Regions from separate parts of the Pseudonocardia sp. ICBG601 genome, predicted to be linked through region 1. Evidence: riboswitches for the same ligand, from Rfam matches in the RefSeq annotation. Region 1 holds a riboswitch; each other region holds the start of a gene.

Evidence for each region. A riboswitch is a leader RNA that binds a small molecule or an ion and turns the genes downstream of it on or off. The one in region 1 is predicted to bind thiamine pyrophosphate.
Region 2: another riboswitch for thiamine pyrophosphate. It lies ahead of thiO (glycine oxidase ThiO); the one in region 1 lies ahead of KPL57_RS44565 (ABC transporter substrate-binding protein).
Region 3: another riboswitch for thiamine pyrophosphate. It lies ahead of KPL57_RS09325 (ABC transporter substrate-binding protein); the one in region 1 lies ahead of KPL57_RS44565 (ABC transporter substrate-binding protein).

Annotation. Positions count from the first base shown of each region.
Region 1 is NZ_JAHLJA010000148.1:3,178,508-3,183,552, forward strand. Features, by position in the region: gene KPL57_RS44550 (choline dehydrogenase) at 1-374, opposite strand, end outside; gene KPL57_RS44555 (hypothetical protein) at 493-921, shown strand; gene KPL57_RS44560 (hypothetical protein) at 929-1,651, opposite strand; TPP riboswitch at 1,879-1,992, shown strand; gene KPL57_RS44565 (ABC transporter substrate-binding protein) at 1,984-3,009, shown strand; gene KPL57_RS44570 (ABC transporter permease) at 3,006-3,773, shown strand; gene KPL57_RS44575 (ABC transporter ATP-binding protein) at 3,782-4,498, shown strand; gene KPL57_RS44580 (sugar ABC transporter substrate-binding protein) at 4,750-5,045, shown strand, end outside.
Region 2 is NZ_JAHLJA010000148.1:221,292-226,336, forward strand. Features, by position in the region: gene KPL57_RS30075 (gamma carbonic anhydrase family protein) at 1-460, shown strand, start outside; gene KPL57_RS30080 (thiazole synthase) at 507-1,277, opposite strand; gene thiS (sulfur carrier protein ThiS) at 1,280-1,480, opposite strand; gene thiO (glycine oxidase ThiO) at 1,480-2,652, opposite strand; TPP riboswitch at 2,650-2,758, opposite strand; gene thiE (thiamine phosphate synthase) at 2,789-3,490, shown strand; gene KPL57_RS30100 (hypothetical protein) at 3,535-4,740, opposite strand; gene KPL57_RS30105 (DUF3159 domain-containing protein) at 5,013-5,045, opposite strand, start outside.
Region 3 is NZ_JAHLJA010000026.1:30,147-35,191, reverse strand. Features, by position in the region: gene KPL57_RS09335 (ABC transporter ATP-binding protein) at 190-750, opposite strand; gene KPL57_RS69510 (ATP-binding cassette domain-containing protein) at 747-917, opposite strand; gene KPL57_RS09330 (ABC transporter permease) at 914-1,681, opposite strand; gene KPL57_RS09325 (ABC transporter substrate-binding protein) at 1,678-2,703, opposite strand; TPP riboswitch at 2,695-2,808, opposite strand; gene KPL57_RS09320 (hypothetical protein) at 3,037-3,759, shown strand; gene KPL57_RS09315 (hypothetical protein) at 3,769-4,197, opposite strand; gene KPL57_RS09310 (choline dehydrogenase) at 4,314-5,045, shown strand, end outside.

The DNA.
Region 1 (5,045 bases):
TAGGGCAGCAGGTGGGCCGAGCTCCACTGCTCGCAGCCGGGCAGGCGGGACCAGCGGTCGTAGTCGCCCGGGTGGGCCCGCTGGTAGACCATCCCGTTGATGCTGCTGCTGCCGCCCAGGACCTTCCCGCGCGGGACGGCGATCCGTCGCCCGGCCAGACCGGCCTCGGGCTCGGTGACGTAGCACCAGTCGTAGCGGGGGTTGCCCCACGCCTTCGACAGCGCGGCGGGCATCCGGATGATCGGGTCCCAGCGGTGGTCGGGCCGGCCCGCCTCGAGCATCAGCACCCGGCGCGTGGGATCCTCGGTGAGCCGGGCGGCCAGCACCGCCCCCGCGGATCCCCCGCCGACGATGACGACGTCGTACCGGCCCATTGCGCGCCCTCCACACCTACTGTCGGGATTGCCCTGTTCGAGGGAGCAACCCCCCTTGCGTGGATCACGGTACGCCGCGCCCACCGGCCGTCACCGCCGCCCCCGTAGGCTCGATGGTGTGACGACGACCGAGCGCGGTGCGGACGACGGAGCGGATCTCCGCGCCGGTACCGCGGACGACGCCGACGCCGCGCTGGCCGCCCTCGCCGCCCAGCTGGAGGCGTCGGTCGCCGAGCTGTCCTCGGCCCGCGAACGGGTGGCCGAGCTGCAGGAGCTGCGGTCGCAGGGGCTGAGCTGGCGGGCGATCGTCCCGCGCGAGCCGCGGCCGCTGATCGTCGAGACCCTCACCCGCACCCTCGACGGCCTGGGCGCCGTCGGCGGCCGGTTCCGCCGCGAGGAGGCCGTCGCGCTGCACGGCGAGGGCGAGACGATCGCCGGGATCGGCAGGCTGTTCGGGGTCAGCCGCCAGCGCGTGTCGGCCTACCTGCAGGAACACCAGCAGCTCCTCGACCGGTACGCGGCCCGCGAGGACCGCCCGGAGTCCTGACCCCCGCTCAGCCCTGGTCGTGCCGGCGGTGCCGCGCCTGCCGCTGGGCGGGCACCCGCGGCGCCACCGGCACCACGGGGGAGCGGCGGGCCGCCGGGATCAGCGCGGTGCGGTCGATCGCGTCGGGCTGCTCCGGCACCGACGGCTGCGCGGCGCGCAGCTGCAGCCGGGCCAGCTCGCGGACGTCGGTGAGCCGGGCCGCGAGTGCGGTGACCACCGGCGCCAGCGCGACGACCAGCCGCTCGCCGAGCGGGTCGTCGGGCCCGCCGCGGGCGAACAGCTGCAGGGCGCCCGCGGTGCGCCCGGCCACCGGGACCGGCACCGACAGCGAGCGGACCAGGCCGCAGTCGGCCGCGGCGGCGGCCAGCTCGGGCGGCCCGGACCGGGTCAGGTCCGGGGTGGTCAGCGTGCGGTCGCCGCGCTCGGCGGCGGGGCCCGGCCCGGCGTCGGCCCGGCGCTGCAGCTCACCCAGGCGCACGGCGGCGGTGTCGGAGCCGAACACCCGCCGGGCCTCGGGGTCGCGGGGGTCGGCGGGCTCGCGCAGCAGCAGCGCCGCACCCCCGACCCGGGCGGCGGGCACCAGCGCGACGCAGATCCCGGAGAGCATCGCGGCGACGTCGGCGTGCGCGACGGAGGTGGCGCCGGCCTGCAACGCGACCCGCACCAGGGCGGGCGCCGGGTCGGGCGTCGGCCGCCCGGTCGTGCCGGAGGTCCAGAGCGAGGCCGCCATCTCGTCCCTTCCGCGTCAGCTCCCGCGAGCGGGGGTTCGTGACACAGCGTCGCGGGTGTGGTGGCGAGGATAACGATCGTGGTCGCCGCCGCGGACGGCGGCTCGCCCGGCCCGTCCCGACGATCACCGCAGGTGACGGAACCGGAGGCTCCGGTGACCGCGGGTGTCCGGCCGGTCCGGTGCGACGGACGCCGGCCCGGCAGGACCGGGTGGGCCGCGTAAGGTTTCGGACGTACCGCGGGAGCCCGCGCACCGAGGCTGAGAGGGCGGCAGGACCGGCCGCCGACCGTTCGAACCTGATCCGGGTCACACCGGCGTAGGGAGGCCGCTCCGTGCTGTCACGTGCTCTCCGTCCGCTCGCCGTCGCGCTGGCGCTCGCGCTGGCCCTGTCCGGCTGCGCCGCGGCCGACGGCTCCGGCGGCTCCGCCGGGGGCGGGCCGATCCGCGTCGCGCTGGACTGGACGCCGAACACCAACCACATCGGGTTGTTCGCCGCCCAGCAGGCGGGCTACTTCCGCGACGCCGGCCTCGACGTCGAGTTCCTGCCCTACAACCAGACCTCGCCGGACACCCTGGTCGGCTCCGGCGCCGCGGACTTCGGCATCGGCTTCCAGGACTCGTTCACGTTCTCCAAGGCCGCGGGCGCCGACATCACCTCGGTGATGGCGATCCTGCAGCACTGGGCCACCGAGATCGCGGTGCGCGCCGACCGCACCGACATCCGGTCCCCGCGCGACCTCGACGGCAAGGTCTACGCCGGGTTCGGCGGGCCCGGGGAGAACCAGAAGATGCAGGCCGTGATCCGGGCCGACGGCGGGCGCGGCGACTTCCGCACCGAGGTCCTGTCCACCGCCGCCTACGAGGCGCTCTACTCCGGCCAGGCCGACTTCACCGAGCCGTTCGTCAACGTCGAGGGCATCGAGGCGCAGCTGCGCGGCGAGCCGATCCGCACCTTCCGCTACACCGACTACGGCTTCCCGGACTCCTACAACGTGCTGCTGCTGGGCAACTCGACCTGGCTGCGCGACAACCCCGACCGGGCACGCGCGTTCGTGCAGGCCGTCCAGAAGGGCTACGCGCTGGCCGCGCAGGACCCGGCGACCGCGGCCCGGATGCTCAAGGAGGCCAACCCCGGCGCGTTCACCTCCGACGCGCTGGTCGACCGGGGCGCGCAGATGCTCAGCGAGCGCTTCCTGCGCGACGCGCAGGGCCGCGTCGGGTTCCAGACCCCGCAGCAGTGGGCCGGGTTCTCCGGGTTCCTCTACGACACGGGCACCGTCGCGGGGCCGGACGGCGCCCCGGTGCGGCAGAAGCCGGACTTCTCGACCTGGTTCACCAACGACTACCTGGCACCGTGATCCGCCGGCTGTGGCCGGCCGCGGCGCTGGTCACCGCCCTGCTGGTCGCCTGGCAGGTCGCGGTCACCGTCGCCGGCACCCGCCCCCAGGTGCTGCCCTCGCCGCTGCGGGTCCTCGAGCAGGGCTGGGCGTTCCGGGCCGAGCTGTGGGCGAACACCCTGCCGACGGTCCAGGTGACGCTGATCGGGTTCACCGTCTCGATGGCGCTGGCCTGGGCGGCCGCGGTCGCGGTGGACTTCTCGCCGTGGCTGCGCCGGGCGCTGACCCCGCTGCTGGTGGCCTCGCAGACGCTGCCGGTGGTCGCGATCGCCCCGCTGCTCATCATCTGGTTCGGGTTCGGCCTGCTGCCGAAGGTGCTGGTCATCGCGCTGGTGACGTTCTTCCCGGTGGCGGTCGGGCTGATCGAGGGCTTCGCCGCGACCGACCGGTCCGCGACCGCGCTGCTGCGCTCGATGGGGGCCTCGCGCTGGCAGCGGTTCCGCTACGTGCGGCTGCCCGGGGCGCTGCCGTCGTTCTTCACGGCGCTGCGGATCGCGATCACCTACGCCGTCACCGGGGCGATCTTCGCCGAGTACGTCGGCGCCCGGGCCGGCCTGGGGATCTTCATGCAGCTGCAGAAGAACCAGTTCCGCACCGACCTGGTGCTCGCCGCCGTCGGCGTGACCGCGGTGCTGTCGGTGTCGCTGTTCGCGCTGACCTTCCTGCTGCAGCGCCTGGTCACGCCGTGGTACGTGGCCGACCACGACGGACACGGTGCGCGGTGAAGGTCGCGGTGAGCGACCTGTCGGTCTCCTACGGCGACCTGCCGGTGCTGTCCGGGGTGAGCCTGGACGTCGCGCCGGGGGAGTTCGTATCGCTCGTCGGGCCGTCGGGGTGCGGCAAGTCGACGCTGTTCGGGGCCCTGGCGGGCATCCTCGACGGGGCGACGGTGACCGGCGGGATCGCGGTCGACGGCGGCCCGGTGCGCGGCGCCCCGTTCGGCCTGATGCCCCAGCAGGACCTGCTGTTCCCGTGGCGCACCGTGCTCGACAACACCACCCTCGGGCTGGAGGTCGCCGGCGTGGGGCGCCGCGAGGCCCGCGAGCGCGCCCGCGCGCTGTTCGAGCCGTTCGGGCTGGCCGGCTTCGAGGACGCCCGCCCGGGCGAGCTGTCGGGCGGCATGCGCCAGCGCGCGGCGCTGCTGCGCACCGTCGTCGGGGGGCGCGAGGTGCTGCTGCTCGACGAGCCGTTCGGCGCGCTGGACGCGCTCACCCGGACCGCGATGCAGGACTGGCTGGAGTCGGTCCGCGCCCGCTACGGCTGGACGACGGTCCTGATCACCCACGACGTGCGGGAGGCGGCCCTGCTCTCGGACCGGGTGCTGGTGTTCTCGCCGCGCCCGGCGACCGTGGTGCGGGAGGTCGTCGTCGACGCCGGGCGGCCGCGCAGCCGTACCGACCCGGCCCTGGCGGCGGTCGAGGCGGACCTGCTGGAGACCCTGCGGGGCTGACGCGGGCCCGACCCGGGGCAGGGCCGGCCGTCGTCGCCCGCGACGGCACGTTCCGTCGCCGTTGCGACCGTCCGGATCGTGCCGCAGGGCAACAAAGTCGATGTTCGTGACCGGATCGTGATGACGAAAGGGGAACTCTCTCGATTCAGAAGGCTGTCGCGGAACCGGTCTCGCCCAATACGTTGGCGCTCGCAACATTCACCCGTTCGTGATCATGCGAGCGGTCCACAACGTCGTGGAGGGAGACCCCGATGGGGGCACGGAACACGGGGCGCGGTCCCCGGCTGCGTCGGGCGGTCGCGGCGGCGGGCCTCGGCCTGCTGCTGGCCGTCGCGGGCTGCGGACAGAACAGCGCGGGCGGCGGCGGGGAGGCCGCCGGCGGCGGCTCCGGCGGCTCCGGCGGCGGGGTGAAGGTCGGGGTGATCCTCCCCGAGACCGACTCCTCGGCACGCTGGGAGGGCTTCGACAAGCCCATGCTGGACAAGGCGCTGCGCGCCCAGGGCATGGACCCCGACATCCAGAACGCCCAGGGCGACGAGCAGAAGTT
Region 2 (5,045 bases), 3.0 Mb from region 1:
GACCGCGACGCTCGTCGGGGACGTACGCGTCGAGGAGGGCGCCTCGATCTGGTACAACGCCGTGCTCCGCGCCGACCTCGGGCCGATCGTCGTGCGCGCCGGCGCCAACGTGCAGGACGGGTCGGTGCTGCACGGCGGCGACGACCCGGTCACCGAGATCGGCGAGGGCGCCACGATCGGGCACCTGTGCGTGGTGCACGGTGCCGTGATCGGGGCACGGGCGGTCGTCGGGAACGGCAGCACCGTGCAGGACGGTGCCCGGATCGGCGAGGGCGCGATGGTCGCCGCCGGGTCGACGGTCGCGCCGAACTCCGAGCTGCCCGCCGACCGGCTGATGCTCGGCTCCGCGGCGAAGGAGCGCGGCGAGCTGACCGAGCAGGCCCGCTGGTGGGTGCGGACCAACCCGGACTTCTACCGCGCCCTGGCCCGGCGGCACGCCGACGGCGTCACCCCCGCCTGAGGCCTCCCGATCGGTTCCGGCGCGTTCCGCGGAACGCGCCGGACCGTCAGTCCTCGCGTTCGGGGGAGCTCGCCTGTGCCCGGTAGCGGCGCGGGATCCGGCCGGCGTGCCGGGCGTCCCACCCCGCCTCCACCCCGCGGCGCATCGCGCGCGCCATCCGCTCCGGGTCGGCGGCGCGGGTGACCGCGGTGGCGAGCAGGACGGCGTCGCAGCCCAGCTCCATCGCCAGCGCCGCCTCGGAGGCGGTGCCGATCCCGGCGTCGAGCACGACCGGCACGCCGGCGGCGGCCACGATCATCTCGATGTTGTGCGGGTTGCGGATGCCCAGCCCGGTGCCGATCGGCGAGCCCAGCGGCATGACCGCGGCGCACCCGACCTGCTCCAGGCGACGGGCGAGGATCGGGTCGTCGTTGGTGTAGGGCAGCACGGTGAAGCCGTCGTCGACGAGCTGCTCGGCGGCGTCGAGGAGCTCGACCGGGTCGGGCAGCAGGGTCGTCTCGTCGGCGACGACCTCCAGCTTCACCAGGTCGGTCTCCATCGCCTCGCGCGCCATCCGCGCGGTGAGCACCGCCTCGGCGGCGGTCCGGCAGCCCGCGGTGTTGGGCAGCACGGCGATCCCGAGGCGGCGCAGCAGGTCCAGCAGCCCGGTCCCGCCCGCGACGTCGACGCGTCGCAGCGCCACCGTCGTCAGCTCGGTGCCGGACGCGACCAGCGCCCGCTCCAGGATCTCCAGGTTCGCGGCACCACCGGTGCCCATCACCAGCCGCGAGTCGAACAGGTGGTCGCCGAACGCGAGCTTGTCGGTCTGCACAGCCATGCTCATCCTCCCTGTACCGCGGTCAGGACCTCGACCCGCGCGCCGTCGGCGGGGCGGTGCCCGGCCCACGACGTACGCGGCACGACCTCCCCGTCGACGGCGACGGCGATCCCCCGCTCCGGCAGCCCGGCCTCGGCCAGGATCCGGGCGAGGTCGGCGCCGTCGTCGACGTCGCGGTGCTCGCCGTTCAGCACGATCCGCATCAGTGGTTCCCCTCCTCGCGTGCCCCGGCGGCGGCCGGGGCGAACCGTCGCGGGTCCGCCGCGCGGACCGGTTCCGGCACGTCGTCGCCGCGCAGCAGCGCCGCGACGGCCGCCGCGGTCACCGGTACCAGCAGCATCCCGTTGCGGCCGTGCCCGGTCGCCGCGATCAGCCCGTCGGGCCCGGTGCGCCCGATCAGCGGCAGGTTGTCCCGGCTGCCCGGCCGCAGCCCGGCCGCGGTCTCGGTCAGCGCGTACTCGGCGATACCGGGCAGGATCCGCTCGGCGTCGCGCAGCAGGTCGCGCACCCCGCCGACGGTGACGTCGGTGTCGAATCCGTTCTCCGCCGTCGTCGCGCCGACGACGAGGTCGCCGTACCCGGGCAGCGTCCTCGGCACGGCGTAGACCGGCCGTCCGTCGACGAGCGCCCGCACCGTCCGCGACGGCGGTGGCAGCGCCCCGGCGCGCCGGGTCAGCCGCAGGATCTCGCCCTTCACCGGGCGGACCAGCCCGTCGAGCACCGGGTGCAGCGACGACGAGTGCGCCCCCGCCGCGACGACGACCGCGTCCGCCGCGACCTCGGTCCCGTCCGCGAGCCGCACGCCGGTGACACGGACGCCGTCGTCGAGCACGCGCGCGACCCCGCGGTCGGAGACGACGACCCCGGCCCGCCCGGCCGCGGTCGCCAGTGCGGCGAGCAGCCGCCGGTTGTCCACCGACGGGTCGTCGGGCACCGACAGGCCGCCGCGGACCTCCGGGCCCAGCGCGGGTTCGAGGCGGCGCAGCTCACGGCCGGTCAGCCGGTGCACGTCGCGGCCGAGGGACTCCAGGTAGTCCGCGAGCGCGGTCAGCTCGGCGCGGTCCCCGGACCCGGTCGCGGCGACGACGGTGCCCTCCGGGTGCAGCCCGGCGTCGGTGCCGGCGTCGGCGGACAGGGCCGCGGCGAACTCCGGCCAGCGTGCGACCGAGTCCAGCCCGAGGGCGAGCAGGTCCTCCTCGCCGGGCCAGGCCTCGGTGACCGGGGCGAGCATCCCGCCGGCCACCCAGGACGCGCCGCGGCCGGGGGCCGGATCGAACACCGTCACCGACCAGCCGTCGCGGGCCGCCGCGCGGGCGACGGACAGGCCGACGGCCCCCGCACCCGCGACGACCAGCCGTCCGGCACTCGCGCTCATCGGATCCACCTCACTCCCTGCGCCGGCATGACCCGGATCAGGTTCGACGGTCGGGACCGCGTCGCGGATCCCCTCTCAGCCCGCTGTCCGGGCTCCCGTGGTTCGTCGTCGTCCGGGGCCCAGGCTACGCCGTAGCCTGCGAGCCGTGTCCGACACCGATACCCGTCCCGGCACCGGCGACACCCGGCGCGCCCGGCTCGACGGCCTCACCGACGCCCGTCTCTACCTGTGCACCGACGCCCGCACCGCGCGCGGTGACCTGGCGGAGTTCGCCGACGCCGCGCTCGCCGGCGGGGTCGACATCGTCCAGCTGCGGGACAAGGGCGGGCCCGACGGGCCGCTGGAGGCGAGCGCCGAGCTCGCCGCACTGGAGGTGCTCGCCGACGCCTGCCGCCGGCACGGCGCGCTGCTCGCGGTGAACGACCGCGCCGACGTCGCGCTCGCCGCGGGCGCCGACGTGCTGCACCTCGGCCAGGACGACCTGCCGGTGGCGTGGGCGCGCCGGGTCGTCGGCGACGACGTGCTCGTCGGCCGGTCCTCGCACAGCCCCGCCGAGACCCTGACCGCCGCCGACGAGGACGGCGTCGACTACTTCTGCGTCGGCCCGTGCTGGCCGACCCCGAGCAAGCCGGGACGCCCGGCACCCGGCCTGGACCTGGTGCGCACGGTCGCCGGACGGGCCCCGGCGCGGCCGTGGTTCGCGATCGGGGGCATCGACGGCGACCGCCTCGACGAGGTCCTCGACGCCGGTGCGGACCGGATCGTCGTCGTCCGGGCGATCACCGAGGCCGAGGACCCGCGCGCGGCCGCGGCGGCGCTTCGGGCCCGTCTGCGCTGAGCCCGGCCCCGCGGCGCCGGGATCCGGCGCCGCGGGCACGCGGGTCAGTTCTGCGTGCCGGACCCCTGGCCCGAGCCCTGGTTGCCCGAGCCCTGGCCGCCGGAGTTCTGCCCGCCCGAGTCCTGACCCGACTGGCCGGAGCCCGGCTGCTGGGTCGGCAGGACCCGGTTCAGCCCGTCCTGCAGCGGGTTCGACGAGCCCGAGCCGTCCTGACCGGAGTCCCGGTCACGGGTGCTGGTCGACGACTCCGACGTGCTGGTCCCCGACTCCTCGGTGGAGGTCGAGCTCGACGACGACGTCGACGAGTCGCCCCCGGAGCCCTCGCCCCGGTCGTTCTCCTGCTGGGCGGGGGGAGCACCGCCGCGGACGACGTTGCTCACCGAGGTCCCGGACGAGCCGGACAGCGACGAGCCCTTCACGAACTCGATGCCGGAGATCAGGAACATCGACACCGCGAAGGTGACGACGCCGAGCACCGCGGACACGATCACCGTCTTGCGGGTGACCCGGACCCGGCGGAACCGGCCGTGGCCCGCTCCGGCGGCGCGGGTGGTGCCGCCGGGTGTCTGCCACGGGTCCAGCAGCACCGTCTCCTCGCCGGTGGGCCCGGCGAGACCGTGGCCGGCACCGTTCTGCGCGGCGACAGCGGTGCCCTCGGCGACGCCCTTGCCGCGCCGGGTCGCCTTGTCCTTCAGCTCGAGTGCCTTGTCCTTGCTGACCTCGAGCGAGCGGGTGAACAGCGTGGTGGCCAGCGTCGAGATGATCGAGCCGAGCGCCGCGCCGATCACCGTGCCGACCGCGCCGAGGAACGAGCCGAGCACCGCTGTGACGATCGCCGCGCCGGCGCCGGCTGCGATCTTCGTCGGGCTGAGGTCGGCCTTGAGGCCGCTCGCCTTCGTGGTGTCCGACGAGGCGTCGCCGGAGCCGTCACCGGACCCGCCCGAGCCTCCGGACCCACCGGGCCCGTTCGGTCCACCGCCGACCGGGCCCACCGGACCGCCGGGACCGGCCGCGCGGGTCGTGTCCGACGCGGGCGGCAGCACCCGGGTGCGCGGACGCCCGCCGGGCGGGGTCCCATCCGGCACGCCCGGCCCGGGCACGACCGGGTTCACCGGACGGCCACCGGGCGGGGTCTGCGTGGTCCGTCCGCGGACGGCGCCCGACGGCGGCTGCGGGACCCGGCCGCCGTGCGTGCGGGGCGGGTGCGCGGTGCGCTGGCGGGGCAGCCGCGGGGCGTCGGGGGCGGCCACCGGGCGACCGGTACCGGGTCGGGGAGCGGACGGCTGGGCGGGGGGACGGGCCGGGCCGGGGACGCCACGGGGGGCGTCGCCGAAGCCGGGCTCCGGGGGGCGCTGGTGTGGCATGGCTCCTTGCAGTGATCGTCGGTGCGGCGGCTCGCCCCGGGGGAACGTCCGGGAGGCCACGATTGCGCCGGACGATCACCCGAAGTGGTGACCTTCACACGACCGAGCGAAGGTCACGGGAAGATCACGATTCTAGCGCTACGAGGTGTCAGGGCCTGTCACCGGGGGTGACGGATGCCCGGGTGATCGGC
Region 3 (5,045 bases), on a different contig from region 1:
ACGACGTTGTGGACCGCTCGCATGATCACGAACGGGTGAATGTTGCGAGCGCCAACGTATTGGGCGGAACCGGCTCCGCAACAGCCTTCTGAATCGAGACAGTTCCCGTTTCGTCATCACGATCCGGTCACGAACGCCTACTTTGTTGCCCTCGGGCACGATCCGGAGCGCCGGAACGCCGGCCCTGCCTCAGCCGCGCAGGGTGTCCAGCAGGTCCGCCTCGACCGCGGCCAGCGCCGGGTCGGTACGGCTGCGCGGACGCCCGGCGTCGACGACGAGCTCCCGCACCACCGTCGCCGGGCGCGGCGAGAACACCAGCACCCGGTCCGAGAGCAGGGCCGCCTCCCGCACGTCGTGGGTGATCAGGACCGTCGTCCAGCCGTAGCGGGCGCGCACCGACTCCAGCCAGTCCTGCATCGCGGTCCGGGTGAGTGCATCCAGCGCGCCGAACGGCTCGTCGAGCAGCAGCACCTGCCGGCCCGCGACGACGGTGCGCAGCAGCGCCGCGCGCTGACGCATGCCGCCCGAGAGCTCGCCCGGGCGGGCGTCCTCGAAGCCGGCCAGCCCGAACGGCTCGAACAGCGCGCGGGCGCGCTCGCGGGCCTCGCGGCGCGGCACGCGGGCGACCTCCAGCCCGAGGGCGGTGTTGTCGAGGACCGTGCGCCACGGGAACAGCAGGTCCTGCTGGGGCATCAGACCGAACGGGGCACCGCGCACCGGGCCGCCGTCGACCTCGATGTCGCCGGTCACCGTCGCCCGTCGAGGATGCCCGCCAGGGCCCCGAACAGCGTCGACTTGCCGCATCCCGACGGCCCGACGAGCGACACGAACTCCCCCGGCGCGACGTCCAGGCTCACCCCGGACAGCACCGGCAGGTCGCCGTAGGACACCGACAGGTCGCGCACCACGACCTTCACCGCGCACCTCCCCCGTCGTGGTCGGCCACGTACCAGGGCGTGACCAGGCGCTGGAGCAGGAAGGTCAGTGCGAACAACGTCACCGACAGCACGGCGGTGACACCGACCGCGGCGAGCACCAGGTCGGTGCGGAACTGGTTCTTCTGGAGCTGCATGAAGATCCCCAGGCCGGCCCGGGCGCCGACGTACTCGGCGAAGATCGCCCCGGTCACCGCGTAGGTGATCGCGATCCGCAGCGCCGTGAAGAACGACGGCAGCGCCCCCGGCAACCGCACGTAGCGGAACCGCTGCCAGCGCGAGGCACCCATCGACCGCAGCAGGGCGGTCGCGGCGCGGTCGGTCGCGGCGAAGCCCTCGATCAGCCCGACCGCCACCGGGAAGAACGTCACCAGCGCGATGACCAGCACCTTCGGCAGCAGGCCGAAACCGAACCAGATGATGAGCAGCGGGGCGATCGCGACCACCGGCAGCGTCTGCGAGGCCACCAGGAGGGGGGTCAGCGCCCGCCGCAGCCAGGGCGAGAAGTCCACCGCGACCGCCGCGGCCCAGGCCAGCGCCATCGAGACGGTGAACCCGATCAGCGTCACCTGGACCGTCGGGAGGGTGTTCGCCCAGAGCTCGGCCCGGAACGCCCAGCCCTGCTCGACCACCCGCAGCGGCGAGGGCAGCACCTGGGGCCGGGTGCCGGCGACGGTGACCGCGACCTGCCAGGTGAGCAGCAACGCGGTCACCAGCGCGACGGCCGGCCACAGCCGACGGGTCACGGTGCCAGGTAGTCGTTGGTGAACCAGGTCGAGAAGTCCGGCTTCTGCCGCACCGGGGCCCCGTCCGGCCCCGCGACGGTGCCGGTGTCGTAGAGGAACCCGGAGAAGCCGGCCCACTGCTGCGGGGTCTGGAACCCCACGCGGCCCCGCGCGTCGCGCAGGAAGCGCTCACTGAGCATCTGCGCGCCCCGGTCGACCAGCTCGTCGGAGGTGAACGCGCCGGGGTTGGCCTCCTTCAGCATCCGCGCCGCCGTCGCCGGGTCCTGTGCGGCCAGCGCGTAGCCCTTCTGGACGGCCTGCACGAACCTGCGGGCGGTGTCCGGGTTGTCCCGCAGCCAGGTCGAGTTGCCCAGCAGCAGCACGTTGTAGGAGTCCGGGAAGCCGTAGTCGGTGTAGCGGAAGGTACGGATCGGCTCGCCCCGCAGCTGTGCCTCGATCCCCTCGACGTTGACGAACGGCTCGGTGAAGTCGGCCTGCCCCGAGTAGAGCGCCTCGTAGGCGGCGGTGGACAGCACCTCGGTGCGGAAGTCTCCGCGCCCGCCGTCGGCCCGGATCACGGCCTGCATCTTCTGGTTCTCGCCGGGCCCGCCGAACCCGGCGTAGACCTTCCCGTCCAGGTCGCGCGGCCGCGTGAGGTCGGACCGGTCGGCGCGCACGGCGATCTCGGTGGCCCAGTGCTGCAGGATCGCCATGACCGAGGTGATGTCGGCACCCGCGGCCCTGGAGAAGGTGAACGAGTCCTGGAAGCCGATGCCGAAGTCCGCGGCGCCGGAGCCGACCAGGGTGTCCGGCGAGGTCTGGTTGTAGGGCAGGAACTCGACGTCGAGGCCGGCGTCGCGGAAGTAGCCCGCCTGCTGGGCGGCGAACAGCCCGATGTGGTTGGTGTTCGGCGTCCAGTCCAGCGCGACGCGGATCGGCCCGCCCCCGGCCGCGGCCCCGGAGCCGTCGCCCGCGGCGCAGCCGGACAGGGCGAGCGCGAGCGCCAGCACGACGGCCAGTGGACGGAGAGCACGTGACAGCACGGAGCGGCCTCCCTACGCCGGTGTGACCCGGATCAGGTTCGAACGGTCGGCGGCCGGTCCTGCCGCCCTCTCAGCCTCGGTGCGCGGGCTCCCGCGGTACGTCCGGAGACCTTACGCGGCCCGCCCGGTCCCGCCGGGGCGACGTCGGTCGCACCGCGCCGTTCGGACACCCCCCGTCACCGGAGCCGCGACTTCGGTCACCTGCGGTGATCGGTCGGACGCGCCGGGCGAGCCGCCGTCCGCGGCGGTGACCACGATCGTTATCCTCACCCACCACACCCGCGACGCTGTGTCACGGACCTCGCTCGCGGGAGCTGACGCGGAAGGGACGAGATGGCGGCCTCGCTCTGGACCTCCGGCACGACCGGGCGGCCGATGCCCGACCCGGCACCCGCCCTGGTGCGGGTCGCGTTGCAGGCCGGTTCCGTCTCCGTCGCGCACGCGGACGTCGCCGCGATGCTGTCCGGGATCTGCGTCGCACTGGTGCCCGCCGCCCGGGTCGGAGGTGCGGCGCTGCTGCTGCGCGAGCCCGCCGACCCCCGCGACGCCGAGGCCCGGCGGGTCTTCGGGTCCGACACCGCCGCCCTGCGCCTGGGCGAGCTGCAGCGCCGGGCCGACGCCGGGCCGGGCCCCGCCGCCGAGCGCGGCGACCGCACCCTGACCACGCCGGACCTGACCCGGACCGGGCCGCCCGAGCTGGCCGCGGCCGCGGCCGACTGCGGCCTGGTCCGCTCGCTGTCGGTGCCGGTCCCGGTCGCCGGGCGTACCGCGGGCGCCCTGCAGCTGTTCGCCCGGGGCGGGCCCGACGACCCGCTGGGCGAGCGGCTGGTCGTCGCGCTGGCGCCGGTGGTCACCGCACTCGCGGCCCGGCTCACCGACGTCCGCGAGCTGGCCCGGCTGCAGCTGGGCACCGCGGCGTCCGCGGTGCCCGAGCAGTCCGACGCGGTCGACCGCACCGCGCTGATCCCGGCGGCCCGCCGCTCCCCCGCGGCACCGGTGGCGCCGCGGGTGCCCGCCCAGCGGCAGGCCCGGCACCGCCGGCGCGACCAGACCTGATCCCCGGGGTCAGGTCTCCGGCCGGTCCTCGCGGGCCGCGCCCCGTTCGAGGAGCTGCTGGTGCTCCTGCAGGTAGGCCGACGCGCGCTGGCGGCTGACCCCGAACAGCCTGCCGATCCCGGCGATCGACTCGCCCTCGCCGTGCAGCGCGACGGCCTCCTCACGGCGGAACCTGCCACCCACGGCGCCCAGGCCGTCGAGGGTGCGGGTGAGGGTCTCGACGATCAGCAGCCGTGCCTCGCGCGGGACGATCTCCCGCCAGCTCAGCCCCTGCGCCCGCAGTTCCTGCAGCTCGGCCACCCGTAGGCGGGCCGAGGACAGCGCGGCGACCGACGCGTCCAGCTGGGCCGCGAGGGCGGCCAACGCGGTGTCGGCGTCGTCCGCGGGCCGGTCGCGGAGGTCCGCTCCGTCGTCCGCACCACGCTCGGTCGTCGTCACGCCGTCGAGCGTACGGGGGCGGCGACGACGGGCGGTGGCCGCGGCGTACCGTGATCCACGCAAGGGGGTTGCTCCCTCGAACAGGGCAATCCCGACAGTACGTGTGGAGGACGCGAATGGGCCGGTACGACGTCGTCATCGTCGGCGGAGGATCCGCGGGGGCGGTGCTGGCCTCGCGGCTCACGGAGGATCCCACACGCCGGGTGCTGATGCTCGAGGCGGGCCGCCCCGACCACCGCTGGGACCCGATCATCCGGATGCCCGCCGCGCTGTCCAAGGCGTGGGGCAACCCGCGCTACGACTGGTGCTACGTCACCGAGCCCGAGTCGGGTCTGGCCGGGCGCCGGATCGCCGTCCCGCGCGGGAAGGTCCTGGGCGGCAGCAGCAGCATCAACGGGATGGTCTACCAGCGGGCCCACCCGGGCGACTACGACCGCTGGTCCCGCCTGCCCGGCTGCGAGCAGTGGAGCTCGGCCCACCTGCTGCCCTACTTCCGCCGCCTGGAGCGTCGGACCTCCGAGCACGGCACCCCGCTGCCCGACGGCGGCCACGGCCCGCAGATCCTCGAGCAGGCCCCGGCGGCCGGCCCGCTGAACGCGGCGTTCCTGGCCGCGGCCCAGCAGGCCGGGCACGCGCTGGTCGACTCGACGAACGGTCCGGTCCAGGAGGGCTTCTCCCGCACCGAACGCACGATCTCGCGCGGGCGCCGCTTCTCGGCCACCGACGCGTGGCTGCACCCGGTCGCCGGCTCCCGGCCCAACCTGACCGTGCGCACTGGCGCCCTGGTCCGCGCGCTGCGCACCGACGCCCGCGGCACCCGGGTCATCGGGGTCCGCTACCGCGCCTCC